Regions from separate parts of the Pseudomonas sp. FBCC-B1565 genome, predicted to be linked through region 1. Evidence: predicted binding sites of a transcription regulator. Region 1 holds the regulator's gene; each other region holds the start of a gene.
What was found. Region 1 encodes sigma-54, which starts transcription at its own class of promoters, with help from an activator protein. Its sites were predicted from a motif close to ANTGGCATNNANNTTGCTNT; they were not measured.

Region 1 (4,208 bases):
GGCCCGATGAAGGGCTACGGCAAGACCATCCAGTACCACGCCCAGCAGAACCGCATCGTACTGATTGACCAGGCCAAGGTGCTCAGCCCCGATGGCAACTCCACGGAAGGTGAGAAGATCACCTATGACACCGTGAAACAGATCGCTAATGCCGGTCGTGCCAATGGCAACAAGGTCACCGCGCCTCGTCCACGCATCGACATGGTTATCCAGCCGAAGAAGAAGGCCGAGTAATGGCAACCCTGAAAGCCCAGCATCTGGCCAAGGCCTATAAAAGCCGTCAGGTCGTGCGCGACGTCAGCCTGTCGATCGACAGCGGCCAGATCGTCGGCTTGCTCGGCCCCAACGGCGCCGGCAAGACCACTTGCTTCTACATGATCGTCGGTCTGGTCCAGGCGGATCAGGGCCGTGTCCTGATCGATGACCTGGACGTGAGTCACCAGCCAATGCACGGCCGCGCACGGGCCGGTATCGGCTATCTCCCGCAGGAAGCGTCGATCTTCCGCAAACTGTCGGTGTCGGACAACATCATGGCGATCCTCGAGACCCGCAAGGAACTCGACCGTGACGGCCGTCGCAAGGAGCTGGAAAGCCTGTTGCAGGAGTTCCATATCAACCATATCCGCGACAACCTCGGCATGAGCCTGTCCGGTGGTGAGCGTCGTCGCGTGGAAATCGCCCGCGCACTGGCCACTGCCCCCAAGTTCATCCTGCTGGACGAGCCGTTTGCCGGCGTCGACCCGATTTCGGTCGGCGACATCAAGCAGATCATCCATCACCTCAAGGCCAAGGGCATTGGCGTGCTCATCACCGACCACAACGTCCGTGAGACGCTCGATATCTGCGAAACCGCCTATATCGTCAATGACGGCCAACTGATTGCCGAAGGTGATTCCGCTACCATCCTGGCCAATGAACTGGTCAAGGAAGTGTACCTGGGTCACGAGTTCCGCCTGTAAACACCGTGGTGTCACGGCGTTCGCCAAGGTGCGCGGGAGTCAATGAAAACCTCCGGATTTTTATTGTTACCGCGCTCTAGGCAAAGCACCCGACATCAGGCATATAATTTGCTTATGTTTGGCGCTCACGCGCCCTGTCGTGGATGGCGCATTGCGCCGGCGAATAAGGTGTTAAGCCCCTGCCATGAAACCATCGCTAGTCCTGAGAATGGGCCAGCAGCTGACGATGACACCGCAGCTGCAACAGGCCATCCGCCTGCTCCAATTGTCGACCCTGGACCTGCAACAGGAAATCCAGGAGGCCCTGGAGTCCAATCCGATGCTCGAACGCCAGGAAGAAGGCGACGACTTCGATAATGCAGACCCGCTGGCCGATAACATCGAGCAAAAACCCAATTCCGACGTGCAGGAACCCTCCTACCAGGAAACCGCCCCCACGGTGGACAACCTTGAGGAAGGCGAATGGAACGAACGCATTCCCAACGAGCTTCCGGTCGACACCGCCTGGGAAGATGTCTACCAGACCAGCGCCAGCAGCCTGCCCAGCAATGACGATGACGAGTGGGACTTCACCACCCGCACCTCCGCCGGCGAGAGCCTGCAGAGCCATCTGCTGTGGCAACTGAACCTGGCACCGATGTCGGATACCGATCGCCTGATCGCCGTAACCCTGATCGACTGCATCAACAATCAGGGTTATCTAGACGAGACGCTTGAAGAAATTCTTGAAGCCTTCGACCCCGAACTGGATATCGAACTGGACGAGATCGAAGCCGTCCTGCACCGCATCCAGCAGTTCGAGCCATCCGGTATCGGCGCGCGCACCCTCAGCGAATGCCTGCTGCTGCAACTGCGCCAGTTGCCGGCCAAGACCCCATGGCTCGCCGAGGCCCAGCGCCTGGTCACCGACTACATCGACCTGCTGGGCAGCCGCGACTACAGCCAGTTGATGCGCCGCATGAAGCTCAAGGAAGACGACCTGCGCCAGGTCATCGAGCTGGTACAGAGCCTTAACCCGCGCCCCGGCTCGCAAATCGAGTCCAGCGAAGCCGAATACGTCGTCCCCGACGTGATCGTGCGCAAGGACAACGAGCGGTGGCTGGTGGAGCTGAACCAGGAGTCGGTGCCACGCCTGCGGGTCAACCCGCAATACGCCGGTTTCGTCCGCCGCGCCGACACCAGCGCCGATAACACCTTCATGCGCAACCAGTTGCAGGAAGCCCGCTGGTTCATCAAGAGCCTGCAAAGCCGCAACGAAACCCTGATGAAAGTCGCCACCCAGATCGTCGAGCACCAGCGCGGCTTCCTGGAATACGGCGACGAGGCGATGAAGCCGCTGGTACTGCATGACATCGCCGAAGCGGTGGGCATGCATGAGTCGACCATTTCACGCGTGACCACGCAGAAATTCATGCATACCCCACGGGGTATTTATGAACTGAAATACTTTTTCTCCAGCCACGTCAGCACCTCCGAAGGCGGCGAATGCTCGTCAACGGCGATCCGCGCGATCATCAAAAAACTGGTTGCGGCGGAAAATCAGAAAAAGCCATTGAGTGACAGTAAGATCGCTGGTTTACTGGAGGCACAAGGCATTCAGGTCGCCCGTCGAACCGTCGCCAAGTACCGCGAGTCCCTTGGGATCGCGCCTTCCAGCGAGCGTAAGCGTTTGATGTGACGGGCGGGCCACAGCGTTCCAGTGGCAGGCGCCTTTGCCTGCCGCTTTATGCACTGGCAACGAAGGAGAAGCTGTATGCAAGTCAACATCAGTGGACACCAACTGGAAGTGACCAAGCCCCTGCGTGAGTACACCGAAAGCAAGTTGAACAAGCTTGCAGGGCATTTTGACAAGATCACCAACGTGCAGGTCATCATGGAGGTCGATAAGCTCAAGCAGAAAATCGAGGCCACCCTGCACGTACCGAATGCCAAGCTCGTCGCCAATGCGGAACATGAAGACATGTACGCGGCGATCGACTCGCTCTACGACAAGCTGGACCGCCAACTCATAAAGCATAAGGAAAAGAATCTGCACCTGATGCAAGGTACAGGTCGTTAACTCTCCCCCCATGATCCGACTTGAAACCATCCTGACCCCCGGCCGTTCCCTCGTGAACGTGCCGGGTGGCAGCAAGAAGAAAGCCCTCGAACAAATTGCCAACCTGATCGCACGCGAAGTGCCGGATCTGGAGATGCAAGATGTCTTCGATGCGCTGATTGCCCGTGAAAAACTCGGTTCCACCGGTTTTGGCAACGGCATCGCCATTCCTCACTGCCGCCTCAAAGGCTGCGAAACACCTGTCAGCGCCCTGCTGCACCTGGAAGCCCCCATCGATTTCGACGCCATCGACGGCGCCCCGGTTGATCTGCTGTTCGTTCTGCTGGTCCCGCAAGCCGCCACCGATGCGCACCTGGAACTGCTCCGGCAGATCGCCAGCATGCTCGACCGCAAGGAAGTACGCGACAAACTGCGCAGCGCCAGCAGCAATGAGGCGTTGTACCAGGTTGTCCTGGATGAACAGAACGGGCAGTAACCATGCGCTTGATCATCGTCAGCGGCCGCTCCGGCTCGGGTAAAAGCACCGCCCTCAACGTTCTTGAGGACAACGGTTTCTATTGCATCGACAACCTGCCCGCCGGCCTGCTGCCGGAGTTGGCTGAACGCGCCTTGATCCATACCGAACTGGCCCAACCGCTGGTCGCCGTTTCGATTGATGCCCGTAACCTGCCCAGCCATCTTGAGCGATTCCCGCAATTGCTCGAGGAAGTGCGGGGCAAGCACATTCATTGCGACGTGCTGTACCTGGACGCCGACGAAGAAACCCTGCTCAAACGCTTCTCCGAGACCCGCCGGCGTCACCCCCTAAGCAGCCCCCATCGCTCTCTGGCCGAAGCCATCGAAGACGAAACCAAGCTGCTGGGGCCGATCATTGACCTCGCCGACCTCAAGATAAACACCACCAGCCTCAACCTTTACCAGTTGCGCGATGCTATCAAGCTGCGCCTGCTGAACCAGCCAGAGCCGGGCACCGCGTTTCTCGTGGAGTCATTTGGGTTCAAACGCGGCATGCCGGTCGACGCCGACCTGGTGTTCGATGTGCGCTGCCTGCCTAACCCGTACTGGAAACCGGAACTGCGTGACCAGTCCGGGCTGGATCAGCCCGTGGCCGATTACCTGGCAGCGCAACCGGATGTGGAGGAGATGTTCCAGGATATCTCCTCCTACTTGCTCAAATGGCTGCCACGCTT
Region 2 (4,208 bases), 2.6 Mb from region 1:
TCCGTGGCGCGACGATCCCGATTCTTGATCTGGCCCTGGCCACCGGTTCCGCCGGTTTGCAGGACCGCGAAAGCCCGTTCGTGATCATTACCGAGTACAACACCAAGACCCAGGGTTTCCTGGTGCGTTCGGTGGAGCGCATCGTCAACATGAACTGGGAAGAGATCCATCCGCCGCCCAAGGGCACGGGGCGCGATCATTACCTCACGGCGGTGACGCGGGTCGACAACCAGTTGGTGGAAATCATCGACGTCGAGAAAATCCTCGCCGAAGTGGCGCCTACCTCCGAGTCGATCTCGGTGGGTGTGGTGGACGCCGAAACCGCGCACAAGGCAGTCTCACTGCGCGTGCTCACGGTGGACGACTCGTCCGTGGCGCGCAAGCAGGTGACCCGTTGCCTGCAAACCGTCGGCGTTGAAGTGGTCGCCCTCAATGATGGGCGCCAGGCGCTGGACTACCTGCGCAAGCTGGTGGATGACGGCAAGAAGCCGGAAGAAGAATTCTTGATGATGATTTCCGACATCGAGATGCCGGAAATGGACGGCTATACCCTCACGGCCGAGATCCGCAACGATCCACGCATGCAAAAATTGCATATCATCCTGCATACTTCGTTGTCGGGTGTATTCAACCAGGCGATGGTCAAGAAGGTCGGTGCCGATGACTTTTTGGCCAAATTCCGTCCTGATGACCTGGCATCCCGGGTTGTCGACCGGATCAAGGCGGCAGATCACAGCTAAGGTGTTTCCCTTGGCGGTCATACGATTTTAGAGGCGGTATCAGTGTCTACAGGTAATTTGGATTTTGAACAGTTCCGGGTCTTCCTGGAAAAAGCCTGTGGCATATTGCTCGGTGAAAACAAGCAGTACCTGGTATCCAGCCGTCTCAACAAACTGATGGAGCAGCAGGGCATCAAGTCGTTGGGTGAGTTGGTGCAGCGCATCCAGGGCCAGCCGCGCAGCGGGCTCAAGGAAATGGTGGTCGATGCCATGACCACCAACGAAACCCTGTGGTTTCGCGACACCTACCCGTTTGAAGTGCTCAAGAGCAAAGTGCTGCCGGAGGCCATCAAGGCCAGCCCGGGCCAGCGCCTGCGCATCTGGTCGGCGGCCTGCTCCTCGGGGCAGGAACCGTACTCGATTTCGATGTCCATCGATGAGTTCGAGCGGACCAACATGGGCCAGTTGAAGGCGGGGGCGCAAATTGTGGCCACCGATCTGTCCGGCACCATGCTCACCAACTGCAAGACCGGTGAGTACGACAGCCTGGCCCTGGGGCGTGGTCTGTCCCAGGAGCGCCTGCAGCGTTACTTCGACCCGAAAGGGGCAGGACGCTGGGCGGTCAAGGCGCCGATCAAGAACCGCGTGGAATTCCGCTCCTTCAACCTGCTCGACAGCTACGCCAGCCTGGGCAAGTTCGACATGGTGTTCTGCCGCAACGTGCTGATCTACTTCTCGGCCGAAGTGAAGAAAGACATCCTGTTGCGCATCCACGGCACGCTCAAGCGCGGTGGTTATCTGTTCCTTGGCGCTTCTGAGGCGCTGAACGGTCTGCCGGACCATTTCCAGATGGTGCAGTGCAGCCCGGGGATCATCTACCAGGCTAAATAAGGCTGTGCGGTAAAAAATGTGGGAGGGGGCTTGCTCCCGATGGCGGTGTGTCAGTGATCGATGTATCAACTGAACCACTGCCATCGGGAGCAAGCCCCCTCCCACATTTGGTTTGCGGCAAACCGCAATAAAGCGGCAACCCTCATTGCCGCTTTACTGGCGCGACGCGGAAACCGCTTGCCGCTTTTCCGGCATTGCCGCCGGCAACCCCTTACCAAAACCCTTGATATACGGGCTTGCGCCAGATTGGCATGCACCTTGCTATAACCCTGTTAACGAAAAGCAGGTCAGCCCTTGAAGGTTTCCGCCATGAGCATCAGCTTCGATAAAGCGCTCGGTATCCACGAACAAGCCCTGGGCTTCCGCGCCCAGCGTGCCGAAGTCCTGGCCAACAACATTGCCAACGCCGACACCCCGAACTACAAGGCTCGGGACCTGGACTTCTCCGCCGTGCTCGCCGCACAGCAGGACAAGACCAAGAACGGCACCTTCGCCTTGAACATGACCAACAGCCGTCATATCGAAGCGCAAGGCCTGAGCAATGGTGACGAGTCGTTGCTGTATCGCACGCCGATGCAACCGTCGATCGACCAGAACACCGTCGACGCCCAACTGGAGCAATCGGCCTACGCCGAGAACTCGGTGAACTTCCAGGCCAGCTTTACCCTGCTCAACAGCAAATTCAAAGGGCTGATGTCAGCCCTGCGTGGAGAGTAAGCCATGTCCCTGTCCAGTGTTTTCAATATTGCCGGCAGTGGCATGAGCGCGCAGACCACGCGCTTGAACACCGTCGCCAGTAACATCGCCAACGCCGAGACCGTGTCTTCGAGCATTGACCAGACCTACCGTGCCCGTCACCCGGTGTTCGCCACCATGTTCCAGGCAGGCCAGAACGGCGGCAGCGATTCGCTGTTCCAGGACCAGGGGGCCGCCGGCTCCGGCGTGCAGGTACTCGGTGTGGTCGAAGACCAGAGCAACCTTGAAGCGCGCTACGAACCCAACCATCCCGCTGCGAACGAAAAGGGTTATGTCTACTACCCCAACGTCAATGTGGTCGAGGAAATGGCTGACATGATTTCCGCCAGCCGCTCGTTCCAGACCAACGCGGAAATGATGAACACCGCCAAAACCATGATGCAGAAGGTCCTGACCCTGGGTCAGTGATAAGGGGCGCCAAACAATGGCCATCGTTGATACGTCAAACAACACGCCGGTCCAGGACCTGTTCAACTCCAAGGTCAAGAACGCCCAGGACAACAGCAGCGTCAGCGACGCCGCCAATAAGGCGACGGGCAAGCAGGCGTTGGGCAAGGATGCGTTCCTGCAACTGCTGGTGACCCAGCTGAAAAACCAGAACCCGCTGTCGCCGCAAGACAACGGCGCGTTCGTGGCGCAACTGGCGCAGTTCAGCAGCCTGGAAGGCATCAACACCCTGAACGACTCGGTGAATGCGATCTCCACCAACTTCAGTTCGTCTCAGGCGTTGCAGGCCTCGTCGCTGGTCGGGCGCTCGATCATCATCCAGACCGACAAGGCCATGGTTGATACGAGCAAGAGCATGACCGGTTCGGTGGCGGTGACCTCGGCGGTGGGCAACGTCTCCGTCAAGATCACCGACAAAGACGGCAACGTGGTGCGCACCATCGACATGGGGGCCCAGAGCGCCGGCACCCAGAACTTCATCTGGGATGGCAAGAACGACAAGGGCGAGGTTGCCCCGGCGGGTACCTACACCTTCAACGCCACCACCAAGAACGACAAGGGCGACTCCGTTGCCCTGGCCACTTCGCTGCCCGCGACGGTAACGAGCGTGACCCTGAGCAAGACCGGCGGCGAAATGCTGCTGAACCTGGCGGGCGGCATGGGCAGCGTCAAGCTGTCGCAAATTCAGACTATCGGTACATAGAGCCGGCTAAATACGGCAGAGGGAGAGAAACATGTCTTTTAACATCGGCCTTAGCGGCCTCTATGCGGCCAACAAACAACTGGACGTGACCGGCAACAACATCGCCAACGTCGCGACCACTGGCTTCAAGTCGTCCCGTGCGGAATTCGCCGACATCTACGCCGCGTCCAAGCTGGGCACCGGCCAGAACAGCATCGGCAACGGTGTGAACCTGGCGGCCGTGTCGCAGCAGTTCACCCAAGGTGACGTCAACGGCAGCGGCGGGATCCTGGACATGGCGATCCAGGGTGGCGGCTTCTTCGTGCAGAAGGGCAGTGACGGTTCGCTGGAGTACACCCGCAGCGGTGCCTTCCGTGCCGACAAAGACGGCTACATCACCAACAACACCGGCACTTCGCGCCTGCAAGGCTACGCGGCAGATGCCGATGGCAAGATCATCAAGGGCGGCCTGACCGACCTGCAACTGAACCTGTCGAACCTGCCGCCCAAGGCCTCCACCAAAGTGGATTCCACCAGTAACCTGAACTCCTCGGAGCCGGTGATCGACCAGGTGGCCAAGCCGTTCAACCCGAACGACACCAGCACCTTTACCACCCAGTACAGCACCACCTTGTACGACTCCCAGGGCAACGCGCACCCGATGGTGCAGTACCTGGTGAAAACCGACGGCAATAAGTGGAATGCCTATACCC
Region 3 (4,208 bases), 3.0 Mb from region 1:
GCTGTTTGAAGATATCGAGCAGGCCCTGGCGGCGTTCCGGGGCGAAGCGCGGGATGACGTGAGCATGGTGGAAATCACCCTGCACGCCGGCCAGCAGCTGCGTGCCAGCGGGCCGTTGTATGCCGACAGTGGCCAGTCTTGTCCGCTGGATTGGTCAGTCAGTTTCGAATTTCGTGCTGAGACGTTGAAGCGTTACAACCCATTGCCGTACTTGCTGCAACTGCTGCTGGAGATTCACGGTCTGCGCGAGCAGAGCGGGGCGCTGTACAGCGTGATGGCGGAGCTGTATTCCAATGCGCTGGAGCATGGCGTGCTGGGTCTGGATTCTCGGCTCAAGCGTGACGCCCAAGGGTTTGCCGAGTATTACCGCCTGCGTAATGACCGCCTGGCACAACTCAACAGCGGCTATATACGGGTGCATGTGCAGGTGGTGCCGACCGAGGTGGGCGGAAGGATGACCCTGCGCATCGAGGACAGCGGTCCTGGGTTCGACGTGGAACAGATGCTGGCGCGGCCGCTCGATATCGACCGTCTGTCAGGCCGGGGCTTGAGCCTGGTGCGTCAATTGAGCAGCGATGTACGCTGGTCGGACGGCGGGCGCAGTGTCTGCGTGGAGTTTTCCTGGGAGGCTCTGGCATAATCCGCCGATTCTTGATCAAGGAGCGAGCAAGTGGTTGATCTACATCTGGACCCGGAGGTGTTGTCGGGTTTGCAGGAAGTCATGGAAGGCGAGTATCCCAAGCTGCTTGATACCTTTCTCGATGATTCCCAAAAACGCGTCGAAGCACTGCGCAAGGCCAGGGATGACGCCAAGGCGTTGGGGCGGATTGCGCATAGTTTCAAGGGCAGCAGTGGGAACCTTGGGGCAGTGCGGTTGGCGCAGTTGTGTCAGCGGTTGGAGGTTGAGTCGGTTGAGTCTGCGGTTGGGGATCTGGGGGAGCTGGTCGATCAGATTGATCGGGAGTTTGCGTTGGTGAAGCCGTTGTATGAGTCGGAGCGGCAGCGGTTTCAGGTTTGATTGAGTACATATCCGTTTTTTATGTAACGGCGGCTTATGGTTCCGCCCTTACGGCGGGTCACTTTTGGAAAGGCCCAAAAGTAACCAAAAGGCCTTCGCCCCAACACTCGGCACCTCGCCTAGGCTCGGTGTGCCCTCACTCCGGCTTGAATCCGTGGGCCGCCGCCACGCGCCATCCATGGCGCGGGGCGGCTAACCCGGCGTCCTGCCGGGTTACCCACGGATTCAAGCCTGCGTTCGGCCAGCGTGTTTGACGGGGCGCCCCAGATCAAGAGCAAGAGCGCGGCGGCCTTAGAGCCGACCGGATTGAATGGCCCGTACTCGGTCAAAGTGTGGGAGGGGGCTTGCCCCCGATGGCAGTGGGTCAGTCACTGATGAGTTGGCTGACACACCGCCATCGGGGGCAAGCCCCCTCCCACAGTTTGATCTTCATGTATCAGTTGAAGGGTGGTTTGCTCTGGCTCTGGCTCTGGCTCTGGCTTTTGATCTGCTTTTGATTTTGATCTTAGGCGCCCCGTCAAACACGCTGGCCGGAATTCGGCAGGGATTTGGGGGGTAAACCGGCAGGGATGCCGGTTTAGCCGCCCCGCGCCATGGATGGCGCGTGGCGGCGGCCCCCCAAATCACTGTCGGATTACGGGCACACCGAGCCTGGGCGAGGTGCCGAGTGTTGGGGCAAGAGCGTTTTGCTTACTTTTGCGCTTTTCAAAAGTGAGCCGCCGTAAGGGCGGAACCATAAGCCGCCGTTGCCCAAATAATGGATATACACACAAAACCCAAAACCTGGCCCAACTCTTGCTCTACCTCCAGATACTGCATCCTCGACCCCCATGCAGTGGAGACCTTTACCTATGCCAGTCGCCCCCAATTCGCTCCTTCAGGCTGCCCCCGCGGCCAAGCCTCAAGCGCCCTCTGCCAACCCACCGGCAGCGGCTGCGGACCCACGGGACAAGGGCCCTGGCTTCGCTCAAGTGTTTGCCAACCAGGCGTCCAAACCTTCGGTCAAGACCGACGACAGCTCGGCCAAACCCACCGCAGGCAAGTCGTCCGATGCCAGCGCCAAGCCTGCAGCGGGCAATGACAAGCCTGCCGCCAGCACGCCAGCCGTTGCCGATAGCGGCAATACCTTGCCTGCCACGCCGCCGGCCAAAACCGACGACAGCGCCAGCAAGGATGATGACGCGCCAGCCGACCCGACCCTGGTGCAGCAGCCTCCGGCCGACCCGGTGGTCGACCCGGCATTGATTGCCACCGTCACCCCGGTAGCCGTGCCGGTGCCGGTTGAAACACCCGCGCCCGTTACCACCGCCAAGGATGACAAAACCCAGCCAGTGGTCGCGGCGCCGGTCGCCGCGACCGAGGAGGCCAAGCCCGCGTTCGATCCGGAGGCTGATCCCCTGGATGCCATGCCAGCCGTACGCCTGGCGATGGAGCAGGGCGGTCATGTATCGGCCAGCAGCCAGGCGCAGGCAAAAAGCGCTCCGGCACCGACTCAGGATCAACCCACCGCCGCACAGAATTTCGCCGCCGGCCTGGCCAATATGGTCGATCAGCAAGCCACCAAGGACAGCACCGACCAGGGCGGCGACAAGGCTTTCAGCGGGTTGATCGAAGACGGTCTCAAGGACCTGAAGAACGCCAGCAGCGACACCCGTGTCGATGACTTCGCCAACCGCCTGGCCGCATTGACCCAGGCGGCCACGCCGAAAACCGCCAACGCCTTGCCACCGGTGACCAATGCACCATTGGCCATGCACCAGAGCGGCTGGACCGACGAAATCGTCAACCGGGTGATGTACCTGTCCAGCGCCAACCTCAAGTCGGCGGAGATCCAGTTGCAACCCGCTGAGCTCGGCCGCCTGGATATCAAGGTCAACATGACCGCCGACCAACAGGCCCAGGTCAACTTCATGAGTGCCCACCCGGTAGTGCGTGAAGCGTTGGAAAGCCAGTCCGGGCGCTTGCGGGAGATGTTTGCCCAGCAGGGCATGGGCCAGGTGGACGTGAACGTGTCGGACCAGTCCCGTGGGCAGGAGCAACAACAGCAGCAGGCCCAGACCCGTGGTGTGAGCGGTAGCGGCGGGCGCGGTGGTGACAATGGCGACAGCGGCAACCACCTTGATGTGGCTGAAGCCGTGACGCCGGTCACCTCAACCGTAATCGGCTCCAGTGCGGTCGACTACTACGCCTGATCCGGACGAAATGTGGGAGGGGGCTTGCCCCCATGAGGCTGTGTCAGCTGAAACATGGGTGACTGATACACCGCTATCGGGGGCAAGCCCCCTCCCACATTTGATTTTTGGTGTCCTCTCTTCCCAAATGACCAGACAACTCTGGCATAACACTTGCTCTTGCCTTTCCGTAGATCTATGAATCCCCGAATAGTGACGGATTATTGGCATGGCGAAGAGCGACGACGCAGCAAAAGCACCCGCAGGCAAAGGCAAGCTCAAGCTTATCCTGTTGATAGTCCTGGGCCTGCTCCTGGCCATCGGCGCCTCGGTCGGCGGCACTTGGTACATCATGCACAGCAGTGCCAGCAAGCCGGCACCCGCCGCTGAAACCGCCACTAACGTCAAGCAACCGGCAATCTTCGAACCGATGCTTCCGGCCTTTGTCGCCAACTTCAATCAGAACGGTCGTCAACGCTACTTGCAGGTGAGCATCACCTTGCTGGCGCGTAACGCTGCGGACCTGGACGCCCTCAAGGTGCACATGCCCGTGATCCGCAACAACCTCGTCATGCTGTTCTCCAGCCAGAGCTTCGACACACTCGCCACCCCGGTGGGCCAGGAAATGCTGCGCCAGAAGGTTACGGCCAGCGTGCAGGAAGTGGCCCAGAAGGAGCTCGGCAAAGTCGTGGTCGAGCAGGCGCTCTTCACTAACTTCGTATTGCAGTAGGATCACGACATGGCCGTGCAAGACCTGCTGTCCCAGGATGAAATCGATGCGCTGTTGCATGGCGTCGACGATGGTCTGGTACAGACCGAAATGGCTGCCGAGCCCGGCAGCGTCAAAAGTTATGACCTCACCAGCCAGGATCGTATCGTCCGCGGACGCATGCCGACCCTGGAGATGATCAACGAACGTTTCGCCCGTTACACCCGCATCAGCATGTTCAACATGCTGCGCCGTTCGGCGGACGTGGCGGTGGGCGGTGTGCAGGTGATGAAGTTCGGCGAGTACGTGC
Region 4 (4,208 bases), 2.7 Mb from region 1:
ACTTGCAGCCTATCGGTACCATGCCCAAACCCAAAAGTGTGCCCTTGCTGCCGCCGATGTTCGGTGAGAAACCCACCGACAACAGCGCCTTCCAGATCAACGGCCGCCTGCTCAGCAATGAAATGAAGCTGCAATTGCGCAACGAAGAACGGCGCGAAGTCGAAGGCGCCGCGGTGGAGTTCGAGTTCAAGCAGTAAACTTTTCCCGCAAACGTGACGCGTGCCCTCGACCATCTGTCGCAGACTGGTCAGTCACTTTTGTTTTCTGCGAAAAACCCCTGTTAACCCATTTTAAAACGGCTGTTTTAGGGCGTACTCTAGCCCGGCCATCCACATTGAGTCGTCGAGGACCTGCTGGTCATGAATTGCCGTGAAGGCTGTGGCGCTTGCTGCATCGCCCCCTCCATCAGTTCGCCATTACCGGGCATGCCACAGGGCAAACCGGCGGGCGAACGCTGCCTGCACCTATCGGTCGAACAGCTATGCCTGCTGTTCGGCCAGCCGGAGCGACCGGCGGTGTGCAGTGATTTCAAGGCGGATCTCGAGGTCTGCGGCACCGACCAGGCCGATGCGATCCGCTTGATCGGCTGGTGGGAGCAGATGACGGCGGCTTGATGGGCTTTACTATCGGAACTTCAACAATAAGGAATACAACAATGGGTTCGCTGAAACGAATGGCTGTGTTGTGCGGTTTTACGGTGTTGTTTGCTGCCACTGCCCAGGCTGAGGATTGGCAAGTCGCCAAGGACGAAGACGGTATCAAGGTGTCCCTGAGCGAAATTGCCGGCTCCAAGTACAAGGCGTATCGCGGGGTGACCACGATCAAGGCACCGGTGGCGAAGATCGTCGCGTTGCAGGAAGACGTAGTCGGTGCGTGCAAGTGGATTCATGAGTGCAAATTGCAGAAGCTGCTGAAACATGAGGGTGACGTCAGCTATACCTACACCCAGTTCAATGCGCCGTTCCCCGTCAGTAATCGTGATTCGATCCTGAAAATCACCACTGCCAAGGGTGCCGATGGCAGTGTCACTCGGACCTTGCTGGAGGTTCCTACTTATCAGCCGGAAGAAAAAGGCTTCGTACGCGTAGCCCAGGTTGAAGGCTTCTGGAAACTGGTCCCCAAAGGCGACAACCTGACCGAAGTCACCTACCAGGTGCATACCGAGCCAGGCGGCAGCGTGCCCTCGTGGCTGGCCAACAAGTTCGTGGTGGACGCTCCGTTCAACACCTTGAAAGCCTTGAAGCAACACGCGGAAAAATAACTGCAGCTGATCCGGTGCCTCCGGCCTTGAGTGGAACGTTTGTCCAGCGCTCAAGGTCCAGATATGTGTAAGCCCACACATGGGTTTTATCGAGGAGGCACCGATGCAAACGTGGCAAATTACCTTCGTTGATGATCACGGCGTGCAGACCGTGGAGCAGTTCACCTGCGAACACAAGCCCAGCCTCGAAGACGCTGCGCACATGATTCGCAACAAGCTGGTGCCCGTCGCCGCCGAACTGGACCTCAATGACCTGGAGGGCCGCAAGCCCGAGCCGACGGTCAAGATCCTCAAAGACCAGAACAGTATCCAGATCCTCGACATCTCTCCCGCCGCCTGAACATTTCCTGTAGTCCATCCAAGCGCCTCTGGTGGAGGTGATAGCTTCGCGCTACTCTGCAAACGAGATCAGCGAATGAATCGCTAGTTCTGGTCTTGTCAGCTACATGCTTGTTTTCCAGCGGTGATGTTGTTGCCGTAGTCCCCACGCCATTGCGGCGTGGGCTTCGGGAAGCACGGAAAGTCTATCCATCAATTTGAGGAGCACTTTTCATGAGCACAGCCTATCAAGAAGACATCAGCACCAATGTTCTGCGCCGCATGAAAGAAGGCGGCTTCGACTTCTCGCGTTTTCACCCCATCGAGTTCTACGCCATTTTCCCGGATGAGGAACGGGCGCGCAGGGCTGCCGGTGAGTTTCGCGGGGAATCCCTGAATGCCCAGGTGAGTGCGCGCGACGATGGCGCCTGGTACCTGGAACTGAGCAAAGTCATGTTTGCGACCTACGACGGCATAGGAGATTTCGAGCAAGACTTCGGGGCGGTGGTCGAGCCGCTGGGCGGGATCATCGAAGGATGGGGCGTGAAGCAGGAGGTGCGTGGGTTACCCATGTAGCGGCAGTTTATGAGCAACACAGCGTATCGGCTGGCCTTTGGGTCGGCCGATTTTGTTTGTGCGGTGGGAAAATAACTCGGAACTTGCGCGCTATTTTTACGCACCAAAAAAAAGGCCACCCATACGGGTGGCCTAAAGGGAAGAGCGGAGCGCTGAAGGCAGTTCAGCAGATGGGGCCGATTATCCGTAGCCTGCGCCGGGCAGTGAAATCAACTCTGACTATGCTGTTGATAGTCAAAGCCCGCATTGCGATGAAGCGTGGGGCAGTGCACTGGGCATTCTGCGCACCAGGACGGTGCGAGCAGATTGCGTGGTTAATTCAACTCACTGATTTTTAAGTGTTTATGCCGCTGGCACGGGCCTTGCGATGGTTCTTGCGCCCGGGTGACAAGGAGTTCGGCATGATCCGCACTTATTACGATGAAATGTACGATGGGGCAGGCCTGGTCCGACCGCATTACCGCGAGTTCGCCCGCTGGCTGGCCGAAACCCCGCCTGAATTGCTGGCTCAACGCCGGCGCGAAGCCGATTTGCTGTTTCACCGCGCCGGGATCACCTTCACCCTCTACGGGGATGAGCAGGGCACCGAGCGCCTGATTCCCTTCGATACCATCCCGCGCAGTATTCCCGCCAGCGAATGGCGGGTTGTCGAGCGTGGCTGTATCCAGCGGGTCAAGGCGCTGAACATGTTTCTCGCCGACCTGTATCACGAGCAGCGCATCATCAAGGCAGGGATCATTCCGGCCGAACAGGTGCTGGCCAACGAGCAATACCAACTGGCGATGCAGGGCCTGGACCTGCACCGTGACCTGTATTCCCACATCTCCGGCGTCGACCTCGTACGCGATGGCGACGGCACGTACTACGTGCTCGAAGACAACCTGCGTACGCCCAGCGGCGTCAGCTATATGCTCGAAGACCGCAAGATGATGATGCGCCTGTTCCCCGAACTGTTCGCTGCCCAGCGCATCGCGCCCATCGATCACTATCCCAACCTGCTGCTCGACACGCTGAAAAGCTCAAGCCCCCTGGATAACCCCAGCGTGGTGGTATTGACGCCGGGCCGCTTTAACAGCGCGTTCTTCGAGCATGCCTTTCTCGCCCGCGAGATGGGCGTGGAACTGGTGGAAGGCGCCGACCTGTTCGTACGCGATGACCGCGTTTTCATGCGCACCACCGATGGGCCCAAGGCCGTGGACGTGATCTACCGTCGTCTCGACGATGCGTTTCTCGATCCCCTGGCCTTCAACCCGGACTCCATGCTCGGCGTGCCCGGCCTGCTCGCGGCTTATCGCTGCGGCAATGTGGTGCTGGCCAATGCCATCGGCACCGGCGTGGCGGATGACAAGTCGGTGTACCCCTTCGTCACCGAGATGATCCGTTTTTACCTGGATGAAGAACCGATCCTGAAGAATGTTCCGACCTTCCAGTGTCGTAAACCGGACGAGCTATCCCACGTACTCGCCAACCTGCCCGACCTGGTGGTGAAGGAAACCCAGGGCTCCGGCGGCTACGGCATGTTGGTAGGCCCGGCGTCCACGGCAGCGGAAATCGAAGCCTTCCGAGCGCGGATCAAGGCCAAGCCCCACGCCTATATCGCCCAGCCGACCCTGTGTTTATCCACCTGCCCGACCTTTGTCGAAAACGGCATTGCGCCGCGCCATATCGACCTGCGCCCGTTTGTGTTGTCCGGCAAGGAGACCCGTGTAGTGCCCGGCGGCCTGACCCGCGTGGCCTTGCGCGAAGGTTCGCTGGTGGTGAACTCGTCCCAGGGCGGCGGCACCAAAGACACTTGGGTGGTCGAGGACTGATGCCATGTTGAGTAGAACTGCCTCGGATCTGTACTGGATGTCGCGCTACCTGGAGCGTGCGGAAAACCTCGCACGCATGCTCGACGTCAGCTATTCGCTGTCACTGATGCCCCAGGATGGGCGCGGCGACGGCCTGCATGAACTGGCCATGCCGCTATTGATTACCGGCACCCTGGACGATTACCACGAACGTCACGGCGAACTGCACGCCGAACGCCTGTTGCACTTTTTTGCGCTGGACG

Region 2: a site for sigma-54 is predicted at 1,856-1,875, ahead of flgB (flagellar basal body rod protein FlgB). Genes of this name have one in related genera too.
Region 3: a site for sigma-54 is predicted at 1,801-1,820, ahead of NL123_RS08810 (flagellar hook-length control protein FliK). Genes of this name have one in related genera too.
Region 4: a site for sigma-54 is predicted at 2,505-2,524, ahead of NL123_RS07625 (circularly permuted type 2 ATP-grasp protein). Genes of this name have one in related genera too.

Annotation. Positions count from the first base shown of each region.
Region 1 covers NZ_CP101438.1:5,587,066-5,591,273, forward strand. The annotation lists gene lptA (lipopolysaccharide transport periplasmic protein LptA) at 1-234, shown strand, start outside; gene lptB (LPS export ABC transporter ATP-binding protein) at 234-959, shown strand; gene NL123_RS25900 (RNA polymerase factor sigma-54) at 1,144-2,637, shown strand; gene hpf (ribosome hibernation-promoting factor, HPF/YfiA family) at 2,713-3,018, shown strand; gene ptsN (PTS IIA-like nitrogen regulatory protein PtsN) at 3,029-3,493, shown strand; gene rapZ (RNase adapter RapZ) at 3,496-4,208, shown strand, end outside.
Region 2 covers NZ_CP101438.1:1,526,432-1,530,639, forward strand. The annotation lists gene NL123_RS07300 (chemotaxis protein CheV) at 1-740, shown strand, start outside; gene cheR (protein-glutamate O-methyltransferase CheR) at 783-1,610, shown strand; gene flgB (flagellar basal body rod protein FlgB) at 1,920-2,327, shown strand; gene flgC (flagellar basal body rod protein FlgC) at 2,331-2,774, shown strand; gene flgD (flagellar hook assembly protein FlgD) at 2,791-3,516, shown strand; gene flgE (flagellar hook protein FlgE) at 3,548-4,208, shown strand, end outside.
Region 3 covers NZ_CP101438.1:1,843,784-1,847,991, forward strand. The annotation lists gene NL123_RS08800 (ATP-binding SpoIIE family protein phosphatase) at 1-640, shown strand, start outside; gene NL123_RS08805 (Hpt domain-containing protein) at 671-1,018, shown strand; gene NL123_RS08810 (flagellar hook-length control protein FliK) at 1,870-3,210, shown strand; gene fliL (flagellar basal body-associated protein FliL) at 3,419-3,919, shown strand; gene fliM (flagellar motor switch protein FliM) at 3,929-4,208, shown strand, end outside.
Region 4 covers NZ_CP101438.1:1,588,019-1,592,226, forward strand. The annotation lists gene NL123_RS07600 (translation initiation factor 2) at 1-197, shown strand, start outside; gene NL123_RS07605 (YkgJ family cysteine cluster protein) at 360-614, shown strand; gene NL123_RS07610 (START domain-containing protein) at 656-1,261, shown strand; gene NL123_RS07615 (hypothetical protein) at 1,365-1,601, shown strand; gene NL123_RS07620 (ribonuclease E inhibitor RraB) at 1,814-2,155, shown strand; gene NL123_RS07625 (circularly permuted type 2 ATP-grasp protein) at 2,557-3,966, shown strand; gene NL123_RS07630 (alpha-E domain-containing protein) at 3,971-4,208, shown strand, end outside.